2 linked regions of the Aggregicoccus sp. 17bor-14 genome follow. The protein of the gene in region 2 interacts with the protein of the main gene of each other region in a pairwise test. Links are inferred from orthologs where the notes say so. Each region holds a gene or a part of one and is shown on either strand. Other genes may lie near its edges. The genes, in order: ligA and leuS.

Region 1 (11,137 bases), on a different replicon or contig from region 2:
CTGTGGCTCTTCGTCGCCCTGGTGCTGGTGACGTTCCACGCGGTGCTGCTGCCCTTCGTGGGCGCGGCGCTCATCGCCTACCTCGTCCAGCCGCTGGTGCGGCGCATCACCCGCCTGCGGGTGGGCGGGCGCGCGGTGCCGCACTGGGTGGCCATCCTGCTCATCTACGCCCTCTTCTTCCTGGGCGTGTACCTGTTCTTCGTGGGGCTGCTGCCGCAGCTGTACCGCGAGCTCGCGCGCATCAGCCGCGACGCGGTGGCATACGCGAACGCGCTCACGCCGGAGAAGGTGGAGCTCATCGCGCAGCGCGCCGAGTCCTGGCTGCTCGCGCGCGGCATCCCCGTGGCCCTGAGCGAGCGCGCGCTCGAGGGTGCGAGCAGCGCCCCCTACGCGGGGCCCGCCAAGCTCAACCTCTCGCTGGACCTGGAGCAGCTCATCCGGGATGCGGCCACGCGCGTGTCCGGCTACGCGGGCGAGAACGTGAAGGGCATCCTGGACCTCTCGCGCCGCATCGTCACCGGCGTGCTGGTGGGGGTGTTCACGCTCTTCTTCATGCTGATGGTGGCGGCCTTCTTCTCCATCGACGCGCAGCCCATCCGCCGCTACGCGCTCTCGCTCATCCCGCCCGAGTACGCCGCGGACGCGCGCCTGCTCTCCGAGCGCATCGACCGCGCGCTGTCCGGCGTCGTGCGCGGGCAGGCCACCATCTGCGTGGTGAACGGCCTGCTCACCGGCGTGGGGATGCTGCTGTTCGGGGTGAAGTTCGTGTTCCTGCTGGCCACGGTGGCCACGCTGTTCAGCCTCATCCCCATCTTCGGCACCATCCTCAGCTCGGTGCCCATCGTGCTCATCGCGCTCTCGGACGGGGTGCAGAAGGCCTTCGCCATCCTGCTGTGGATCATCGGCATCCACGCGCTCGAGGCCTACGTGCTCAACCCGAAGATCATGGGCAGCGCGGCGCGCATCCACCCGGTCATCGTCGCGTTCGCGCTCATCGCCGGGGAGCACTTCTTCGGGCTGGTGGGCGCGCTGCTCGCAGCGCCCCTCACCGCCGTGCTCGTGGCCTGCTTCGACTACCTGCGCCTCAAGGCGCAGCCGGAGCCCGCCGTGCTCGGGCCCGTGGTCGCCGCTCCGCCGCCCGCGCCCGCACCGCCCCGCGAGAGCTGAAGCCCGCGCGCCCGCGCCTCAGCTGCAGGCGGCGGCGCAGCGCGAGTTGCGGCACACCGGGATGCAGGTGCCGCAGCGCAGGGTGCTCGGCGAGCAGCTGCCCGCGCTGCACTCGGCGTCGCAGGGGCCGCAGCGCACGCCCTGGCAGTTGGGCCCCTCGCTCACGTGCGTGACGGCGGTGCCGTCGCCGCAGCAGGCGTTGGGCACGCAGTCCGAGTCCTGGAAGCAGGTGACGTTGGAGATGCCGGGAGGCGGCGAGCCGCTGCCGCCTCCCACGTCCAGCGCCGGCTCGCATCCGGCGGCAAGTCCCAGCGCCAGCCCTGCGAGCAGGGCGGCGAAGGTGGGAAGACGGCGGGTGCGGCGCATGGGGTGACCCTCCCCCGGCAGTATGCCTACCGGTTCATCGAGCCGAGGAAATCGGCGTTCGACGGGGTCGGACGCATGTGCTTGAGCACAAATTCCATCGCGTCGATGGGGGTGAAAGGGTGCAGTACCTGACGCAGCGCCGTGATGCGCACCAGGTCCGCCGGGCTGAGCAGCAGCTCCTCCTTGCGGGTGCCGGACTTGTTGATGTCCAGCGTCGGGAAGATGCGCTTCTCCATCAGCTTGCGGTCCAGCACGATCTCCGAGTTACCGGTGCCCTTGAACTCCTCGAAGATGACCTCGTCCATGCGGCTGCCGGTGTCGATGAGCGCCGTGCCGATGATGGTGAGGCTGCCGCCCTCCTCGATGTTGCGCGCGGCGCCGAAGAAGCGCTTGGGCTTGTGCAGCGCGTTCGCGTCCACGCCGCCCGAGAGGATCTTGCCGCTCGCCGGCACCACCGTGTTGTAGGCGCGCGCGAGGCGGGTGATGGAGTCGAGCAGGATGCAGACGTCGTACTTCTGCTCCACCAGGCGCTTCGCCTTGTCGATGACCATCTCGGCCACCTGCACGTGGCGGGTCGCCGGCTCGTCGAAGGTCGAGGACACCACCTCGCCGCGCACGTTGCGCTCCATGTCCGTGACCTCCTCCGGGCGCTCGTCCACGAGCAGCACGATGAGGTACACGTCCGGGTGGTTGCGGCTGATGGCGTGCGCGATGTTCTGCAGCAGCACCGTCTTGCCCGCCTTGGGCGGCGCCACGATGAGGCAGCGCTGCCCGAGGCCGATGGGGCAGAACATGTCGATGATGCGGGTGGTCATCTCCGCGCCGTCGTGCTCGAGCTTCAGCTTGCGCGTCGGGTAGAGCGGCGTGAGGTTGTCGAAGAGGATGCGCTCGCGGGCCGCCTCACTGGTGGGGTCCGTGAAGTTGACCTTGTCCACCTTCTGCAGCGCGAAGAAGCGCTCGCCCTCCTTCGGCTGGCGGATGGGGCCGGTGACCGTGTCGCCGGGGCGCAGGTTGAAGCGGCGCACCTGGCTCGGGGAGACGTAGATGTCGTCCGGGCTGGACTGGTAGTCGCTGTCCGCGCTGCGCATGAAGCCGAAGCCGTCGCTCATCAGCTCGAGCACGCCCTCGGCGTGGACCTCGAAGCGCTTGTCCGCGATGCCCGAGAGCAGCGCGAAGATGAGCTCCTGCTTCTTGAGGCCCTGGTAGCCCTCGATGCCGAAGTCGTGCGCCATCTTCGACAGGTCCACGATCTTCATCCGCTTCAGGTCGTTGAGCTTGATGACCTGCATCGGGGTGCCGTCGCGGTCCACCTCGGTGATGGTGGGCGCCTCGGGCTCGGGCGCCGGCGTGAGCGTGGCGGCGGGGCCGTGGTGCAGCGCCTCGGCGCGCGCCTCCTGCAGCTCGTCGTCGCGCACCGGGCGCGGCATCGCGGTGAGCACGGGGCGCACGGGCGCGCCCTCGCCGTCGTCAGAAGCGCCGTCCGCGGCCTCGGCGCCCTCCTCCGCGTCCGCGGGGGCCTCCTCGTCGCGGCGCCCGGCGGCGGCGCGCCGGCGCACGGGCTTGTCCGAGTCGTCCGCCTTCGCCGCACGGCGGCGGCGCGGCTTCTCGTCCGCCACGGCGTCCGTGGCGAGCTCGGTCTCCTGGACCTTCTCCTTCGAGGTGCGGGCTTTGCGAATGGGCATTGTCTGGACGGGGGGAAGCGTCGCCCGGCAGGACGCCGGGCAAGGGAGTCGCCGCGCAGAGGGCACGGCCGGACTGCAGGGGGACAGGGATCGACCCACCGGAGCCCCGGAAGCGGGACTGCGCGGGACTGAGGCGGTGCAGGGAAAGGGCACCCAGGGTACGAGGGCGCCCAACGAAGCGTCTCGGAGGTTATTGAGCCCCCCCCACCCTGTCAAGGAGTCCGAACGCGCCCCGGCGCTCAAAAACTTCCCAAGGTGTCAGGGCTTCCGTAGAGGCTCCTGCCGTGGACCTCACGACCGCCGAGACGCGCGTGCGCACCCTCCGCGAGGAGCTGCGCTACCACGAACACCGCTACTACGTGCTCGATGCGCCGGAGATCTCCGACGCGCAGTACGACCGGCTCATGCGCGAGCTGCAGGAGCTCGAGCACCAGTTCCCCGAGCTCGCCTCGCCGGACTCGCCCACCCAGCGGGTGGGCGGCGCGCCGGCCGAGCAGTTCGACGAGGTGGAGCACCGCGTCCCCATGCTCAGCCTCGCCAACGTCTTCGACGACGGCGAGCTCACCGAGTTCGACGAGCGCATCCGCAAGCAGACGGGGCTCGCCCACATCGGCTACGTGTGCGAGCCCAAGCTGGACGGGCTCGCGGTGAGCGTGCGCTACGAGGGGGGCAAGCTCGTGCTCGGCGCCACCCGCGGCAACGGCACCATCGGCGAGAAGGTCACCGGCAACCTGCGCACCATCCGCGCCCTGCCCTGGGAGCTGCGCCCCTCCGACGGCCTCAAGGTCCCCGAGCTCATCGACGTGCGCGGCGAGGTGTTCATCAAGAAGGCGGACTTCGCCAAGCTCAACGCGCGGCGCGAGCAGGAGGACGAGCCGCTCTTCGCCAACCCGCGCAACGCGGCCGCCGGAGCGCTGCGCCAGCTGGACCCCAAGGTCACCGCGAGCCGCCCCCTCTCCATCTACCTCTACGAGTGCGTGCCGGGCCCGGGCGTGCCCGCGTTCACCAGCCACTGGGAGAAGCTCGAGTACCTGCGGGCGCTGGGCCTGCCGGTGAACCCGCGCAACCGCCGCCTCGAGGGCCTGGACGCGGTGCGCGCCGAGTACTCGGCCTTCCTCGCCGAGCGCCACGCCATCCCCTACGAGATCGACGGGATGGTGGTGAAGGTGGACAGCGAGGACCTGCGCCGCCGCCTCGGGCAGGTCTCCAAGAGCCCGCGCTGGGCCGTGGCCTACAAGTTCCCCCCCGAGGAGGAGCAGACCCGGGTGGAGGACATCCAGGTGTACGTGGGGCGCACCGGCGCGCTCACGCCGGTCGCGCACCTGCAGCCGGTGAAGGTCGGCGGCGTGACCGTGGCGCGCGCGACGCTGCACAACGAGGACGAGCTCAAGCGCAAGGACGTGCGCATCGGGGACCGGGTCTTCGTGCGCCGCGCGGGAGACGTCATCCCGGAGATCGTCGCGGTGGTCACCTCGCAGCGCACCGGCGAGGAGCGCGCCTTCGTCTTCCCGGATCACTGCCCGGTGTGCGGCGCGCAGGCCGTGCGCGACGAGGAGGGCGCCATCATCCGCTGCACCGGCGCCTCCTGTCCCGCGCAGCTGGTGGAGCGCGTGCGCCACTTCGCGAGCCGCAACGCGCTGGACATCGAGGGCGTGGGCGAGAAGCTCGCCGCGCAGCTCGTGGGCAGCGGCCTGGTGAAGACCTTCGCGGACCTCTACCGCCTCACCCTCCCCCAGCTGCTCTCGCTCGAGCGCATGGGGGACAAGAGCGCGGAGAACCTGCTCGCGGCCATCGCGGCTTCGAAGCAGACCACGCTGCGCCGCTTCCTCTTCGGGCTCGGCATCCGGCACGTGGGCGAGGCCACCGCCAAGGCGCTCGCGGAGGCGTTCCGCGACCCGCGCGCCCTCTTCGAGGCGGACCTGGAAGCGCTCACCCGCGTGAAGGACGTGGGCGGGATCATGGCCGAGGTCATCCACGCCTTCTTCCACGAGCCGCAGAACCGCGCCGCCGTGGAGGACCTGCTCTCCGTGGGCGTCACCCCCGAGCCGCCCGAGGTGGTGGAGGGCGGCGCCTTCCAGGGCAAGACGGTGGTGCTCACCGGCACGCTCACCCGCCTGACCCGCGAGCAGGCCAAGGAGGAGATCGAGCGGCGCGGCGGGAAGGTGAGCGGGAGTGTCTCGCGCAAGACCGATCTCGTGGTGGCGGGCGAGGATGCCGGCAGCAAGCTGAAGAAGGCGGGAGAACTCGGGGTAAAAGTGGTCGACGAGGAGGCGTTCCTCGCGCTGCTGGGTTAGGCAACGCGGTGAAGGCTCAGCAGTCGTTGGGACGGGGCGGACGAGCGATGAGCACGCGGCGCACACACCTGCAGATCACCGGCCGGGTGCAGGGGGTCTTCTACCGGGAGAGCGCCCGGCGCGAGGCCCTGCGCCTGGGGCTCGCCGGCTGGGTGCGCAACCGCCCGGACGGCTCCGTGGAGGCCGTGGCCGAGGGCGCTCCGGACGCGCTCGACGCCTTCGTCGCCTGGTGTCGCCAGGGCCCCACCCAGGCCCACGTCCAGGACGTCCGGGTGCAGGAGGAGTCGCCGCAGGGCGAGCCCGGCCCCTTCCGCGTGGAGCACAGCTCATGAGCGGCTCTTTCGGACTGGGGGCACCGCTGCCCACCCTGCTGGGCATCCGCGCCGGCCACAAGGTGTCGGTCATCAACCCGCCACCCGGTTTCGTGCACCGGCTCAACCCCTTGCCGGACGGCGTGGAGTTCCTCGTCACCGCCCAGGCCGGCCTGGACGTCATCCTCTTCTTCACCCGGGACGCCAGGGAGCTCGTCGAGCGCCTGCCCGCCCTCAGCCGCGCCATGGCCGTCACCGGTGGCATCTGGGTCTGCTGGCCCGCGGACGCCACCGGCCGCCCCCCCGTCTCCGAGGACCTGGTGCGCCAGGCCGCCCTGGAGATTGGGCTCGTGGACAACAAGATTGCCCACCTGGATGCCACCTGGACCGGCCTGCGCCTCGTGTGGCGCCCCAAGGGCCGGCTGGAGAAGCCCGAGCGCCCCAAGGAGCGCCCCAAGGACGTCCCCACCGCCCAGGCGGGCCCTGCGGGCGGCGGCCCCGGCCCGGGGCGTGCGGCCGGTGTGGGAGCGGGCGCGCAACGGGGCGAACAAAATCCACCGAGCGGCTTTACAGGCTCGGCACAGGCGTGGAAAAGTCCCTTTGTTTTTGGACTGTTGTGATGCGACGCACCATGTGGGACGTCGGAGGGTCCAGGAGATTTTTTGAGACGGGTGCGTGACCGGGCTCTCCGGGCGCGCCGGCTGCACCGCAGTCCCCTGCCCACACCACCCCAAGGGGCCCGCGACAGGGCACCGACCGGGACCGGAAGGCAGGGGCGGGCAGCACGCGCACTTGGGAAGTCCCCAACGCTCGAAGCAAAGCCTCGGCCGGCAAGGTGCCGCAACTCGCCGGGGCCCCAGTTGAACTCGGAGGAGCAGGTGGTGGTCCCCTCAACCCTCTCCAGCGTGATGTGGGCCGGCTGCCGGCCTCGCGGGCCCGTGCCCGGCGCTGGCCAGGACCGGGGCACCTCTCCCCTCGCAGCGCGTTCGGAAGCGCAGGACCCCATCGCCCCCCGTCCGGTGGCGTCCGCACCTCTGCGCGCGCGGTCAGGATTCACCCATGAGCAGCATCCTCGTCATCAACGCCGCGGGTCGGGAGACCCGCGTGGCGCTCGTCGAGAACGGTCACATCGCGGAGTTCTATCTCGAGCGTAAGAAGGACAAGGGCGTCGTCGGAAACATCTACAAGGGCCGCGTCGTCCGGGTGCTTCCGGGCATGCAGGCGGCCTTCGTGGACATCGGCCTGGAGAAGGCCGCGTTCCTCTACGTCAGCGACGTGGTCTACGACCCGGACTTCGCCCGCGCGCAGTTCGAGCTGACCGAGGGCGAGCACGAGGACGCCCCCGAGGTGCCCGAGGAGTCCGAGGCGGACGCCGCCGAGGCCGAGCACGGCCACGAGCCGGGCGCGGAGCTGCACGAGGCCGGCGCCGAGGCGCCCCTGGCGCTCGCTGCGGGCGCCCCTCCGGACGTGGAGCTCGAGGTGCAGGAGCTCGCCCCCGGCGAGCTCGCCCCGCCCGAGTCCGCTCCTGCGGCCGAGCCTGCGGCCGAGGCGGCCGCCGCGCCTTCCGAGTCCGCGCCGGTCGCCGAGGCGGCCGCCGCTCCCTCCGAGGCCTCCGAGCCCACTGTCCCGGGCACAGAAGCCGCCGCGCCGGAGGCCCGCGAGCCGGGCAGCGCCGGGGAGCCGAGCCCGCTGGCCGCCTCCGAGGGCGCGGTCCCCGAGCTCGCCCCTGCCCCGCCGCCGCACGCGGCCACGGCACTGAGCGAGATCGTCCCCCCGCCGCACGCCGAGGGCGAGGCCGGGGCCGCAGCGGAAGTCACCGGCGAGCGGCGCGGCCCGCGCGAGCGCGAGGCGGCGCGCGAGGCGCGCGACGGCAAGGGTCGCGAGGGCCGGCGCGAGAAGGGCCGCGGCGGCGACAAGCGCGAGGAGCGCCGCGAGAAGCGCGACGATGAGCGGGCCGCCGAGAAGGCCAAGCCCCGCAAGTCGGCGAAGATCGAGGACCTGCTCAAGGTGGGCCAGGAGGTCGTGGTCCAGATCTCCAAGGATCCCATCGGCACCAAGGGCGCCCGCCTCACCTCGCACATCTCCATCCCGGGCCGGCACCTGGTGTTCATGCCCACCGTGGACCACGTGGGCATCAGCCGCCGCATCTCCAACGAGAAGGAGCGGCGCCGGCTGCGCGAGATCGTGGACAAGATGCGCCCGCCCGGCACCGGCTTCATCGTGCGCACGGTGGCGGAGAACGTGCCGCAGGAGAAGCTCGAGACGGACATCCGCTTCCTCATCGAGGTGTGGAACCAGGTGGTGCGCCGCAACGAAAAGCGCGGCGGCCCGGGCCTGCTGCACCCCGACCTGGACCTCATCCTGCGCGCGACCCGCGACCTCTTCGCCCACGACGTGGAGAAGCTGGTGGTGGACGACCGCGACGAGTACGAGCGCATCCTCGGCTTCGTGACGGCGCAGGACCCCACCCTGCGCGACCGCGTGGTCCTGCACGAGGAGGAGGAGCCGGTCTTCGACGCCTACGGCATCGAGCACGAGCTCAACCGCGCCGTGCAGCGCAAGGTGTGGCTCAAGAGCGGCGGCTACCTGATCATCGACCAGGCCGAGGCGCTCACCGCCATCGACGTCAACTCCGGCCGCTACGTGGGCAAGAAGAGCCTCGAGGAGACGATCACCAAGATCAACATCGAGGCGGCCAAGGAGATCGTCTACCAGCTGCGGCTGCGCAACATCGGCGGCATCATCATCTGCGACTTCATCGACATGGAGAAGGCGCAGAACCGGGACAAGGTCTTCAAGGCGCTGCAGGAGGCGCTGGGGCGCGACAAGGCCAAGACCAACGTGCTCAAGATCTCGGAGCTCGGCCTGGTCGAGATGACGCGCAAGCGCGTGCGCGAGTCCATCGGCCGCGTGCTGCACGAGGACTGCGCCTACTGCGACGGCCGCGGCTTCGTGAAGACCGCGACCACCGTCTGCTACGAGATCTTCCGCGAGATCCGCCGCGAGGCGCCGGCGTACAAGGACCCCACGCTGGTCATCAACTGCAGCGCGGACGTGGCGAAGCTGCTGCAGGGCGACGAGCGCCAGGAGCTGCGCCACCTGATGGACCGCTACAACAAGTCCATCCAGGTCAAGGCGCAGCAGAACTACCACCGCGAGCAGTACGACATCTACGGACGCACGGCGCAGGGCGCAGACCACAAGGTCGCCTCCTCTCCGGGCTCGGGCGATGGCGAGCTGTCCGGTCAGCGCCGGCCGGACAGCGGCCACGGCCAGGACCGCGGTTACGGCCGCGACCGCCAGGAGGGCGGACGCGGCCGCGACCGGGACCGCGGGCGTGGCGGTGGCGGCGGCAGCGGCGGCGGCCGCGAGGGCAAGCGCGAGGGTCGTGGCGGTGGCGGAGACCGCGGCGGCGAGCGCAATGACCGCGGTGGCGAGCGCGGTGACCGTGGCGGCGAGCGTGGCGAGCGCGGTGACCGTGGCGGCGACCGCGGTGAGCGCGGCGAGCGCAATGACCGCGGTGAGCGCAATGACCGCGGTGGTGAGCGTGGAGAGCGTCCCGACCGCGGTGGCGAGCGTGGCGAGCGTCCGGAGCGCGGCGGCGAGCGCAACGAGCGTGGTGAGCGTCCCGACCGCGGTGAGCGCCGTGGCGAACGCCCGAGCGCGCCTGCCGCTGGTGGCTCGCCCGGAGCCGGCGCGGGCTCGCCCCAGGGCGGCAGCGGCTCCGAGAATCAGGGCCAGTAGCCGCCAGCCGTGAGCGGTCGGTGGGCCGTCCTTCCGGGGACGGCCCGCTGACGCATGTGGGATGTGGAGCCGCTACCGTCCCCGTGCATGCGATGCGGCGGCGATGGCCCCGTCGACGCGCGTGGGGCCTGGCACCCCTGCTTTCCTCCTTGCAGGCGCGACGACTGCAGTGCGTCCCCCCCTGCCTTCGGCAGGGCGCGCGGCCGGTTCGCGACTGAGCCCCGAGCGCGCTCCTCGCGGCGCACGTGCGCCCTCCGAGGTGCCCCCTACCGCGAATGACGCGCATCTCTGGGGCTCATTCTCGTCGGGGCCGATGTGGCGTCGCGTGGCGAGCTGTCGCGATGCGAGCGCTCGAGGAGGGCGCCATCGCCCTCGCCCCAGCGCCTGCTCCGCGACAGCGCGGTCCGCGGGCGCCCGACGCCGCCTGCGCAGCGCGGCGGAGCGCGTGGCTGACTTCGCGGGCGGTGTGACGACGGAGTCGAAGCGAGCAGGGATCGTGACTTTGGGGGGCCACGTGTCCCCCCATTGCGCACCCTGTCCGACAGCGCGTCCCTGGCCTGCAGGAGCGGGTCGAGGCTAGCGTCCCACTTCCGCGCCCCGAGCCGCCTTCCGCGACTCCCGTGCGCCCTCCCCGAGGCCTCCTCCGCATGTGCTGCGCTCTCCACCTCCCGCGGCACCTCCTCCCAGAGATCGGCCGCTCCTTGCATTGCGGCAGCTCGGCTCGCGCGGGGGCTGCCTGATGCACGTGGTGCCCCCTGCCCCGCCCCGTCGCACGGCGCCCGCTCGGCGCGGCTGGGAGCGCTTCGCCGCCACGCGTGCGGGGCGCTTCACCGTGGACACCTTCGTCGCCGCAAGGGCGGTGCTGCGAGGCTTTCGCGGTGAGCAGCTCGGCAGCCGTGCTGCGGCCCTGACCTACATCAGCATCTTCTCGCTCGTCCCGCTGCTCACGGTGGCGCTCGCGCTGCTCCACGCGCTGCACCAGGGCGCCTTCCAGCGCCGCCTGCGCGGGCTCATCTTCGAGGTCCTCGCCCCGGGCGTGCGCGAGGAGTCGGCGGCCTTCCTCGAGCGCTTCCTCTCGCGCGGCAGCACCACCGCCATCGGCAGCGTGGGCTTCCTCGCGCTCCTCGTCTCGGCGGCCTCGCTGTTGCGGCACGTGGAGGCTGCGCTCAACGAGCTGTGGGGCGTACGCCAGAAGCGTCCCTTCGCCCTCCGCCTCGCCGCGTACGTGGCGATGCTGCTCTTCGGGCCGCTGCTGGCCGCGGCCTCGCTCTCGGGCACCGGGGCGCTGCGGGCGCTGGTGCTGGACACCCGGGTCTCCTTCGCGCCGCAGCTGCTCACGCTCGGCACGGGTGTGCTCAGCGCTGCTGGGCTCACGCTGCTCTACCTCTGGGCGCCCCACGCCCACGTGCGCCTGCGCTCCGCCCTCGCGGGGGGCCTCGTCGCGGGAGCTGCCTGGACCGCGGCGAAGGCAGGCTACGTGGCCTTCGCCGCCCACAGCTTCCGCTACAACCCGCTCTACGCCTCGCTCGGTGCGCTGCCCCTCTTTCTCGCCTGGGTGCACCTGAGCTGGCTC
Region 2 (11,337 bases):
AGAGCTCGGCGAACTGGGCGCGCAGGGCCTCGTCCCGCGCCTGCACCCGGGCGCCCGCGGCCGCTGCGGCGAGCCCGCCGCGCTCCAGGACGTACACGTCCTCGGCCACGGTGCCGGCGAAGGCCGTCTCGCGCGCGAGCTCACCGGCGGCGAGCGGGAGCAGCCCGAGCAGCGCGAGCAGTGCGGCGCCCAGCAGGCGCTCGGCGCGCGTCAGGTACAGCGCCACCGCGGCGAAGAGCGCGAGCAGCAGCGGCACCCAGCCGAGCCGGAAGGCCGCCGGCAGGCCGAGCAGCAGCAGCGCGAGCGCCGCGGACTGCCAGCGCGCGGTGGAGCGCGGGAAGAGGTGGTGCACGTCGTGCAGCAGGTAGCGCAGCCCGCGCAGGAAGAGCAGCAGCACCACCGCGCTCGCGGCGGCGAGCAGCGCGAGCAGCCCTGCGCCGCCCACGTCCGCGAGCGCCGGGCGCAGGTAGCGCGGGTCCGCGGCGAGCGCGCGCAGGCCGGCCATCGCCTGCGGTGCGTAGAGCACCACGTCCAGCGGCGCGCGCCGGGCGTTGCTGCGGGCCAGGGCGAAGTGCACGTAGGGCAGGTCCGGCGCGAGCGAGACCGCGCCCTCGGCGAGCTGCAGCGCGGAGGCCTCGTCGCCGGCGCGCGCGCGCTGCTCCGCGAGGCGGGAGAGCGCCAGGGCAAAGGGCTCCAGGTCGCTCGCGCCCACGTCCTCGCGCAGCGCGACGAGCGCGCGCAGGGCCGACTCCATGGCCGCAGGCTCGCGGGCCGCCTGCACCCGGGTCCACGCGGCCGTGAGCTGCGCGTCGCCCACGCGGGGAGCGACGATCGGAGGCGGAGCCGGGCGGCCCGACGGGGCGGCGGCAGCCTCGGCGGCAGCGGCGGGCTGCGCCGCGGGCGCCTCGCGGGTGCGGCTCTCGCGGGGGGCCTCGGACGCGGGCTCCGCGGCGGCTTCGCCCTCCGGCTCCGGCACGTCCGCGCGGCTCGCGGCGTCCGGATCCACCTCTTGCAGGGGGGCGGGCGCCTCCACCTCCTGGGCAGCCGCGCGCGTCGCCGAGCCGAAGCAGAGGAGGGCCAGGAGGAGGGAGAGGGCGCGCACGGGGGCGCGAGCATAGGCGAGCGCACCAGGGGCCGGAAAGGGAGCGCGGCCCCTTCCCTGCCGGGCATGCTAGAGGGCACGGCGCAGGCGGGGCGGCGACTGCCGGGACCCCACATTGTCCCCTGCTCCCGCCCCCACTCCCTCGAGGTGCCCGCATGAGCTCCCCCGGAACCGAACTCGAGCGCCTCATCGCGATCATGGCGCGGCTGCGCGCACCGGATGGCTGCCCCTGGGACCGCGAGCAGGACCTGCGCTCGCTGCGGCCCTACCTGGTGGAGGAGTGCTTCGAGGTGGTGGACGAGATGGACCGCGCCGGCTACGCGGGTCCCTGGCGGGCGCTGGGCGAGGAGCTCGGAGACCTGCTCTTCCAGATCGTCTTCCACGCCCAGCTGGCGGCCGAGCGCGGCGAGTTCACCATGGCAGACGTGTGCCGCTCCATCAGCGACAAGCTCGAGCGCCGCCACCCGCACGTCTTCGGTGAAGGGGCCAAGGGCGCGCCGGGCGCCGAGCAGGTGCTGGCCAACTGGGCGAAGCTCAAGGCCGAGGAGCGCAAGCACAAGACGGGCAGCGAGGGCTCGGTGCTGGACGGGGTGCCCGTGGCGGCCCCCGCGCTGCTGCGCGCCGAGCGCCTCACCGAGAAGGCGAGCCGCATCGGCTTCGACTGGCCGGACACCGCCGGGGTGCGCGCGAAGCTGGACGAGGAGCTGCGCGAGCTGGACGAGGCGATCGCGAGCGGCGACCGCGACGCGCTGGAGCACGAGCTGGGGGACGTCCTCTTCTCGGTCGCGAACCTCGCCCGCTTCATCCGCACGCCCGCGGAGGATGCGCTGCGCATGGCCATCGGCCGCTTCACCACCCGCTTCCACCACGTGGAGGCCGGCCTGAGGGCGGACGGCGCGGCCTTCGGTGAGGCCACGCTGGAGCAGATGGATCGCCACTGGCTCGCGGCGAAGCAGGTGGAGAAGTCCCTGCCGCCGGTGCGCTCCCAGGGACGCGCGGCGCTCGCCCTGGTGCGGCTGCCCGTGCCCGCGCTCGCCCCCCAGCGCGCCTTCTGGGACGCGCTCGCCCCGCTGCTCGGCTGGAGTGCACTGCCCGCTCCCGGCGGCGAGGCGCGCTACGGCGACGCCGCGCTCGCCTTCGCCTTCTTCGAGGGCGCAGCAGGCGCCGGGGCGCCCGCGCTGGAGCTGCACGCCCCCTCGAAGGGCGCGGTGGAGGCGCTGCGGCGGGCGCTCGCGGAGCGCCACCCGCAGGCGCTGCGCGAGGGGGACGCCGCTGCGGGTCGGCTCTCCTTCGTGGACCCGGCGGGGCTCTCCTGGCGCTACGGCGCGTAGGGGCTGCGCTCGTGGAATCGCGGAATCCGAGGGGGCGGATGGGGGTTCTGCTCGCACCCCCGGGGCGGCCCCGGCCGCATTAAGCCCACGCGCGCCTTGACGCTGGCGGGCCGCCGCTGTAGGTACGCCGCCTCTTTTCCCAAGCCTTTAGAAGCTGGAGATTGCCTTGGCCAACACCAAGTCCGCAGAGAAGCGCAACCGTCAGGCCCTCAAGCGCCGCGCGCGCAACACCACCGTGCGCACCACCGTGAAGACCGCCGTCAAGCAGGCGCGCGAGGCGGTGGCGGCCAAGGATCCCCAGAAGCTCGCCGAGGCGGTGGCCGCGGCCACGAAGCAGCTGGGCAAGGCCGCGTCCAAGGGCGTGATGCACAAGCGCACCGTGTCGCGCCGCATCTCGCGCCTGGCCAAGGCGGCGAACGCGGCCAAGGCCGCGAAGTAGCACCGCAGCCGTAGCCTGGAGCAGCGCCGTGCGGCAGCGCGCCCTCTCGGGGCGCGCTGCTACCAGCTGCTGGCCAGCCGGTCGTAGCCCTCGCGCATCAGCGTCTCCGTGAGGCGGCGCAGCGCGGCCTGCCGGTTGGTCTCAGCCTCGACCACGTCGCCGCCGGGAAGGAAGTCCTCCCAGCCGGTGACGGCGGTCTCGGAGAGCACCCGCCCATCCTTCTTCAGCCGCAGTACCACGCCGGCCGAGGCGCGGTAGCTGGCGAGCTGCGGGTTCTGCAGCACCGTGACCTTGTCGTCCGCGAGCACCGCCTGCGTGACGATGGTGGGGCCGCTGCCGATCCACTGCACCTCGCCCTCGATGCGCGCCTCGCAGCCGCCGTGGGCGAGCGCGCCGGCGCGCACGAGCTGCTCGCGCAGCGACTGGGTGAAGAGCGTCTCCAACCCGGGCTCGGCGGTGTGGTTGACGAAGAGGGGCGCGCAGACGGACTTCACGCCCTCGGGCAGCGCGCCGCCGCGGGCCGTGAAGCGGTAGCCGCAGCCCGAGCCGCCCCCCGCGGCCAGCAGGGCACCCAGGCCCAGCCCGAGCCCCGAGAAGGTCCGCCTCCAGCCTGCCGCGCGCGCTCGCACCATGCGCGGCACAGTAGCGGCAGGCAGCGGGGGGTCAAGCGCCCCGCGCCCCCGCCCGCTACAGCCCCGTGCGCTCCTCGACGGGCAGCCCGCGCGCGCGCAGCGCCTCGGCGAGCGTCACCCAGGTGGCCGCGAGCTGGCGCTCGCGCGCGCTTCCCCGCCCCGCCGTGCCCAGGCGCCACTGGTGGCGGCGCCCCTCCCCCAGCGTGAGCTGCAGCGCGTGGAGGCGGAAGAGGAGCGCGAGCGCGCCGAGCAGCAGCGCGAGCACGAGCAACACCCCGCGCGCCGCGACGCCGTCCACGAGGAGTGCCGCGACCAGCGCCGCGGCCGCTGGCGCCAGCGCCTCGTAGGTGGGGCGGCGCACCAGGACGGCGCCCGTGAGGGCCTCAAGCGCCACGGCCTGCGGCGCGGCGCGGGCGCTCGCCTGGAAGGTGAGCGCGCCCTCGCGGCTGCTCAGGTGGCGCCCTCCGCCCAGCGGCGCCTCGAAGGAGCGCGCCGAGAGGGCCCGGCCCGGCAGCGGCGCCTCGGGGAGGCGCGCGTTGCAGAAGGCGCAGGTGCCCCGCACCGCCGGGTTGGGGCGGCGGCACAGGGAGCACAGGACGAGCACCTCGGGCGGCATGTGCGGAGCGCCGGCCGGGCTAGCCGACCACGAGGTTCAGCAGGCGCTTGGGCACGAACACCACCTTGCGCAGCGTCTTGCCCGCGAGCGCGCTCTGCACCTTCTCCTCGGCCTCGGCGAGCGCGCGCACCTGCGCCTCGGTGGCGTCCACCGGCGCGCGCACCTCCGCGCGCAGCTTGCCGTTCACCTGCACGGCGTAGGGGATGACGTCGTCCACCACGAGCGCCGGGTCGAAGGTGGGCCAGGCCTCCGTGACGGTGAAGGCGCGGGCGCCGTAGGCCTCGGCGATCTCGTCCGCGATGTGCGGCGCGAACGGGGTGAGCACCGCGGCGAGCAGCCGGATGGCCTCGGCCATGGCGGCGCGCTCGGCCGGCGTCTCGGGCGTGCCCTGCTGGTAGAGCGCGTTCACGCACTCCATCACGCCGGCGATGGCGGTGTTGAACGAGAGGCGCTCGATGGCCTCGCCCACCCGCTTCACGCACTTGTGCGCGATGCGGCGCGTCTCCAGCGCCTTGCCCTCGAACGAGCCCTCATGCTTCGCGTCCGCGCAGGCCACGTGCGTCTGGGCGAGCACCCACACGCGCTTGAGGAAGCGGTGGGCACCCTCCACCTGGTCGTCGGACCAGTCGAAGTCGCGCTCGGGCGGGCCCGCGAAGAGCACGTAGGTGCGCGCCGTGTCCGCGCCGTACTTCTGCACGATGGAGGCGGGCGCCACGGAGTTGCCCCAGCGCTTGGACATCTTGCGGCCGTCCGGCCCGTTCACGATGCCCTGGGTGATGAGGCGCGTGACGGGCTCGTCCACCGGGGTGAGGCCCAGTTGCTTCATCTGCCGGCTCCAGAACCGGAAGTAGAGCAGGTGCATCACCGCGTGCTCGGGGCCGCCCACGTAGATGTCCACGGGCAGCCAGCGCTGGGCCTCCTTCGGGTCGAAGGGGGCCTGGTCGTAGTGCGGCGAGAGGTAGCGCGCGTAGTACCAGCAGGAGTCGACGAAGGTGTCCATCGTCTCCACCTCGCGCCGCGCGGGGCCTCCGCAGGTGGGGCAGGTGGTGTTGACGAACTCGGGCACCTTGGCGAGCGGGGGCTCGCCCTTGCCGGTGAGCACCGCCTGCACGTCGATCTCCGGCTGGCGCACCGGGAGCTGATCCAGCGGCACCGGGATGCCCTTGCGCTCGGGGTCGCACTTCTCGCAGTAGATGATGGGGATGGGCGTGCCCCAGTAGCGCTGGCGGCTGAAGCCCCAGTCCTTCTGGCGGTACGTGACGGTGGCCTTGCCCTGCCCCTTCGCCTCCAGCTGCGCGCTCATGCGGCGGCGCGCGTCCGCGGAAGGCAGGCCCGTGAACTCTCCCGAGTCCACCAGGATGCCGTCCTCGGTGAGCGCGGCCTCCAGCGTGGCCGCGTCCGGCACGGGCTCCCCCGCCTTCTGCTGAGCCTCGCCCTGCACCACGACCCGCAGCGGCAGCGCGTACTTGCGCGCGAACGCGAAGTCGCGCTCGTCGTGCGCCGGCACGCTCATCACCGCGCCGGTGCCGTAGTCGGCCAGCACGAAGTTGGCGATCCAGATGGGGACGGGCTTGCCGGTGAAGGGGTTCACCGCGTAGCTGCCCGTGAAGACGCCCTCCTTCTCGGCGCCCTCCTGGGTGCGGTCCGTCTTGCTCATCGCGGCCATCTTCGCCACGAAGGCCTGCACGCTCGCCGCCTGCTCCGGCGTGGTGAGCCCCTTCACCAGGCGGTGCTCGGGCGCGAGCACCACGTAGGTGCAGCCGTACACCGTGTCGATGCGGGTGGTGAAGATGCGGATCTTCTCGTTGCTCCCCTGCACGGCGAACTCGGCCTCGGCGCCCTCGGAGCGGCCGATCCAGTGGCGCTGCATGCTGGTGATGCGCTCGGGCCACTGGGTGAGCGTGTCCAGGCCGTCCAGCAGGGCCTGCGAGTCGCGCGTGATGCGGAACGCCCACTCGGGCATCTCCTTGTCGTGCACGGGCGAGTCGCAGCGCTCGCAGCGGCCCTCCTTCACCTGCTCGTTGGCGATGACCGTGTGGCAGCCGGTGCACCAGTTCACCTTGCTGAAGCGCCGGTACACCATGTCGCGCTCGAGCATCTTGATGAAGAACCACTGGTTCCAGCGGTAGTACTCGGGCTCGCTGGTGTTCACCTCGCGGGTCCAGTCGTAGCTGTAGCCCAGCGTCTTCATCTCGCGCTTGAAGGACGCGATGTTGTCGCGGGTGCGGATGGCCGGGTGCACGCCGTCCTTGATGGCGGCGTTCTCGGCCGGCAGGCCCAGCGCGTCCCAGCCCATGGGGTGCAGGACGTCGAAGCCCAGCATCCGGTAGTAGCGCGCGTACACGTCACCGATGAGGTAGTTGCGCACGTGCCCCATGTGCATCGCCCCGCTGGGGTACGGGAGCATCTCGAGGACGTACTTCTTGGGGGCCTCGGGGCGTGCGCCCGCGCGGAACACCCCGGCCTCTTCCCAGCGGGCCTGCCACTTGCCCTCGATCGCCTGCGGCTCGTAACGCTCGTTCATCGCCATGTCGGCAGGTCTCTTATGAGAGCCACGCCTGCTCTGCAACAGACGCGGGGGCCCGGACGCCCGGCGCCCTACTCGCCCAGCGCCTCGCCGGACACGTCCAGCCGGTCGAAGGCGCGGCCGAGCAGGAGCACCCCCAGCGCCACCTCCCCCAGCAGCAGCGCCGCCGCGGCGGCCCCCGCGGGCACCAGCGCCCAGGGGCCCAGCAGGCCCTGCAACCCCCAGCCGAGCAGCAGCGCGAGGAGGCTCGCCGGCACCAGCCCCAGCGCGAGCACCAGGAGCGTGCCGGCCAGCATCAGCAGCCGCTGGCCGAAGACTTCGATGCCCCGCGCCGGCTCCACCTGGCCCGCAGCGGCCGTGGGCAGCCAGGAGGGAAAGAGCACCACGGCCACGTTCTGCACCAGCAGCCCGGCGAGCGAGATGGCAGGCAAGAGCGGCAGCAACCCCAGCGTGGCGGCGGCCCTCAGGGGCAGCGGGAGCCCCGGGACCGGCTCACGGGACGAGAGCGCGAAGCCGAGCACCAGGAGCAGGGCCTGCAGCAGCGCGAGCAGCAGTCCGGGGGCGAGCAGCTCGCCGGCCACCACCTGCGAGCCTCGCAGGGGCAGCGCCCGCAGCAGCTCCAGCTTGGGCAGGTCCATGCGCAGGTCCACCCGGAGGCTCCCGGGCCCCAGCACCGCGAGGAAGCCCGCGAGCCCCACGCACACCGCCGCCACGAAGACGAGCCGCCCCCCGAAGGCCCCGCCCGCGGAGCCCACCAGCAGGCCCGCCAGCACCGCGCCCAGGGCCAGCGTCACGCCCAGGAAGGAGAGTGCGCCCAGGCGCCGCCCGGCGACGAGGTTCTTCCACAGCAACGCCACCTCGGGGCGCCCCGTGGGCGCAAGGCGGAAGGGCACGGGCTTGAGCGTCACCCGCTGGCGGCGCAGCCCGCGCGTGCCCAGCCCCCGCGCCCGCGCGTCCGCAGCACCCACCGCGGCCTCCTCGAAGGGCACCTCCAGCCGCTCGAGCCACACCCCGTGCGCGAGCAGCAGCCCCAGCGCCCAGGGGAGCGCGCGCACGAAGTGGCGCAGGTCCACCGCGAGCGCCGGCGCCACCAGCGCCCGGAACGGCGCGAGCGCCCAGTGCAAGGGGCGGCTTCCGAGCACGGCCTCCCCCCAGGCCTGCACCTGCCAGCTGCGCATGCCGGGCCCTGGCAAGGGCTGGCCGCGCAGGGCGAGCAGCAGCGCGAGCGCGAGCGCGCCCACGACGAGCGCGACGCCCACCCAGCGCAGCCACGCGCGCCCGCGCTCGGCGAGCCGGGTGCGCACCAGGGAGGCCGCGGCCACGTGCAGCTGCAGCGTCCCCAGCGACAGGAAGGAGCCCACGGCGAAGAACCCGGCGTGCGAGGCCATGCTGCGACCGAAGAACAGCGTGGTGAGCAGCGCGCTCAGGGCGGCGCGCAGCAGGCCGCGCGCCGCGCGGTAGCGCACCAGCGCGCGCCGCGACACGGGCGCGGGGAAGAGCAGCTGCACCTCGGCCTCGGTGAAGGTGAGCTGCGGCCGGTCCGCGCCGAGGCTCCAGGCCCCGAGCACGGTGAGCAGTGCGCCGCCGCACAGCAGCACCTCCAGCACCAGGCGCGCGCCGTACGGGGGGCCGCCGCGCCCACCGCCCCCCAGGTGCAGCCGCTGCAGGAACACCGAGTAGAAGTAGGCGAGCCCCACCACCGCGCCCGCGAGGTACTTGGGCTGGGCGAGCCGGCGCAGCTGGCGGCGCACGCGGTTGCGCGCGCTGCTCAGCCAGAGGAAGGCCACGGCGCGCGCGAAGCTCAAGCGCCGCCCGCGTCCGTGGTGATGCGCACGAAGAGCTCCTCGAGCGAGGCGGGAGCCTCGGCGTCCGTGCTGCCCTGCAGCCGCGCGCGGATCTCCGCGAGCGTGCCCAGCGCGACGACGCGCCCGCGGGCGATGACGAGGATGCGGCTGCACAGCTCCTCCACCAGCGGCAGCAGGTGGCTGGAGAGCACCAGCGCCGCGCCCCCTTCGGCCCGCTCGCGCAGGCTCGCCTTCATGCGGCGGATGCCGAGCGGGTCCAGGCCGGTGAGCGGCTCGTCCAGGAGGATGAGGCGCGGGGCGTGCAGGAGGCCGCAGGCGATGGAGAGCTTCTGCTTCATCCCGCGCGAGAGCTCGCCGGGCAGCGCCCCCTCCTTGCCCGCGAGCTCCATCTCGGAGAGCAGCGCCTCCGCGCGCGCCTCCCAGTCCGCGACGCCGTAGAGCCGCGCGAAGAAGGCGAGGTGCTCCTTCACCGTGAGGTACTCGAAGAGGCGGGGCTCGTCCGGCAGGAACGCCAGCTCGCGCTTCGCCTGCACGGGGTGCGTGGCGAGCGCGTGGCCCGCGACGTGGATGCTGCCCGTGGTGGGCGGCAGGATGCCCGCGAGACAGCGCAGCGTGGAGGTCTTCCCTGCCCCGTTGGGCCCCACGAGGCCGAGCAGCTCGCCCGGGGCGACGTCGAAGCTCAGCTCCTGCACCGCCTGCAGCGTGCCGTAGCGCTTGCTCAGCCCCTGCACCGAGAGCAGCGGCGCGGGTGCCATCTGCGGGACGTCCGTCATGGCAGCTTCAGCAGGCCCTTCACCGTCTCGAGCACGGTCGCCGCCTGCACGGGCTTGACCAGGTACGCGCTCGCCCCCAGCGCCATGGCGCGCGCGCGGTCCTCCGCGGCCGCCTCGGTGGTGATCACCACCACCGGCACGCCGCGGTGCGCCTCGGACTGGCGGATGTGGTGCACCAGCTTGAGCCCGTCCATCAGCGGCATGTTGATGTCGGTGAGGACGAGGTCGAAGCGCGCCGCCGTGAGCTTCTTCAGCCCCTCGGCGCCGTCCGCCGCCTCCTCGCAGTGCAGCCCCGCGATGCGCTGCAGGGCGAACACGAGGCTGCGGCGCATCGCCTGCGAGTCGTCCACCACCAGGGCGCGCAAGTCCGTCATGGCGGTCGAGGCTAGCCCGGGCCGCCTCCCCGCGTCAGCGCCCAACGCGCAGCCGCGCGAGCAGCGCCTGTCCGATGTCCCCCAGTGGAAGGACGCGGCGCACCGCGCCCGTGGCGATGGCTTCCTTGGGCATGCCGAAGATGACGGCGGTCTCCTCGGACTCCGCCCACACCTCGCCGCCTGCGTCGCGGATGGCGCGCGCGCCGCGCGAGCCATCCGAGCCCATGCCGGTGAGCACCACGCCGAGCGCCTGCGGCCCGAGGCACGCGGCCACGCTCTTGAAGAGCCGGTCCACGGAGGGCGCGTGGCGATCCGTGGGGTCGGAGGCCGGGGTGCGCAGGAGCAGCTTCGCGCCCTGCCGCTCGAGCACCAGCTGCCGCCCGCCCGGCGCGATGAACGCGTGGGCCGGCAGTGCCTCGTCTCCGTCCTCCGCCTCCTTCACCGTGAAGGGTCCGAGCCGGTCCAGCCGCTGCGCGAAGGCGCGCGTGAAGTGCTCCGGCATGTGCTGGGCCACCAGCACGCAGGCGGAGGGCTCGGCGGAGAGCGCCTCGAGCAGGCGCTGCACCGCCGGAGGGCCGCCGGTGGAGGCGCCGATCGCCACCACCGCGAGCGGTGCGCCGGGCTCGGGACGGGCGGGCGCGGGCCGCGCGAGCCGCGCCGCGTGCACCTTCTCCAGCAGGGTGGTGCGCAGCGCCTCCTGGGCATCGGGGGTTGCGCGCGAGGGCTTGGCCACGAAGTCGAAGGCGCCCAACTCCAGCGCCTTGAACACGTCCACGCGGTGCGCGTAGCTGGAGACCACGATGACCGGCGTGGGCACGCTGCTCATCAGGAGGCGCAGGAAGCCGTAGCCGTCCAGCTTCGGCATCTCCAGGTCCAGGGTGATGACGTCCGGGCGCAGCAGCTTCACCTTGCGCAGGCCCTCTTCCCCATCCTGGGCGCGGTCCACCACGCGCACGTCCGGCACGGACTCGAGCAGCGTGGTGAGCACCCGGCGGTTGTGCGCCGAGTCGTCCACCACGAGCACGCGCGTGGTGCCATCCGCGCTCATGGGCGACCTCCCGTGGCGGGAGCGATGGGCTCCGGGCGGCGGTAGACGAGGTCCGTGCGCAGGTGCACCAGCTCGAAGTCGGCGCTCAGGTTGAGCAGGTTCTCCGAGTGGCCGAGCAGCAGGTAGCCGCCCGGCACCAGCTTGTCGTGGAACACGCGCAGCACCTGCCTTCGCGCCGCCGGGTCGAAGTAGATCATCACGTTGCGGCAGAGCACCACGTCCACCTGCGGCACCAGCTGCGCGGCCCCCGGCTCCAGCAGGTTGAGCTGCCCGAAGGACACCCAGGCCCGCACGTCCTCGCGCACGCGCAGCCGCCCTGCCCCGCCGCTCACCGGCACGAAGAAGCGCTGCTGCACCTCGGGGGGGATGGCCCGCATGGACGAGGGCCCGTACTCGGCGCGCCGCGCCGCCTCGAGCACGCGGCGCGAGATGTCCGTGCCGTAGACCTCCACGTCCCAGCCCTCGAAGCGGCCGCTCGCCTTGAGCAGCATCGCCACGGTGTAGGCCTCCTCCCCCGTGGAGCAGCCCGCGCTCCAGAAGCGCAGCCGGCGCGTGCGCGCATTCTTGCGCTGCAGCTGGGGCAGCAGCTCGTCCGAGAGGGCCCGCAGCTGCTGGGGCTCGCGGTAGAAGTAGGTCTCGTGCGTGGTGAGCGCCTCCACCGCCGCCTCGAGCTCCGCGCGCCGCTCGGGG

What was found.
Region 1: the proteins of leuS (region 2) and ligA interact in binary tests that used the Escherichia coli proteins (3 or more experiments, as listed by UniProt). The link is inferred for Aggregicoccus sp. 17bor-14 from one-to-one orthologs.

Annotation. Positions count from the first base shown.
Region 1 is NZ_VJZZ01000009.1:152,327-163,463, reverse strand. Bases 3,103-6,004 are described here. They hold ligA (NAD-dependent DNA ligase LigA), read left to right. Parts: upstream 3,103-3,499; coding sequence 3,500-5,509; downstream 5,510-6,004. Other genes in these bases: FGE12_RS18435 (DUF3052 family protein), read left to right, coding at 5,838-6,004; FGE12_RS18440 (acylphosphatase), read left to right, coding at 5,557-5,841; rho (transcription termination factor Rho), read right to left, coding at 3,103-3,209. Outside these bases: FGE12_RS18460 (AI-2E family transporter), read left to right, coding at 1-1,167; FGE12_RS18455 (hypothetical protein), read right to left, coding at 1,186-1,533; more of rho, read right to left, coding at 1,560-3,102; more of FGE12_RS18435, read left to right, coding at 6,005-6,440; FGE12_RS18430 (Rne/Rng family ribonuclease), read left to right, coding at 6,880-9,564; FGE12_RS18425 (YhjD/YihY/BrkB family envelope integrity protein), read left to right, coding at 10,304-11,137. UniProt on the Escherichia coli protein: DNA ligase that catalyzes the formation of phosphodiester linkages between 5'-phosphoryl and 3'-hydroxyl groups in double-stranded DNA using NAD as a coenzyme and as the energy source for the reaction.
Region 2 is NZ_VJZZ01000022.1:38,467-49,803, forward strand. The notes cover bases 3,896-6,997. They hold leuS (leucine--tRNA ligase), read right to left. Parts: upstream 6,651-6,997; coding sequence 4,140-6,650; downstream 3,896-4,139. Other genes in these bases: FGE12_RS28295 (hypothetical protein), read right to left, coding at 3,896-4,120; FGE12_RS28305 (putative ABC exporter domain-containing protein), read right to left, coding at 6,719-6,997. Outside these bases: FGE12_RS28275 (hypothetical protein), read right to left, coding at 1-1,102; mazG (nucleoside triphosphate pyrophosphohydrolase), read left to right, coding at 1,258-2,433; rpsT (30S ribosomal protein S20), read left to right, coding at 2,600-2,872; LPS assembly lipoprotein LptE, read right to left, coding at 2,932-3,504; more of FGE12_RS28295, read right to left, coding at 3,560-3,895; more of FGE12_RS28305, read right to left, coding at 6,998-8,452; FGE12_RS28310 (ABC transporter ATP-binding protein), read right to left, coding at 8,449-9,225; FGE12_RS28315 (response regulator), read right to left, coding at 9,222-9,599; FGE12_RS28320 (chemotaxis response regulator protein-glutamate methylesterase), read right to left, coding at 9,634-10,647; FGE12_RS28325 (protein-glutamate O-methyltransferase CheR), read right to left, coding at 10,644-11,337.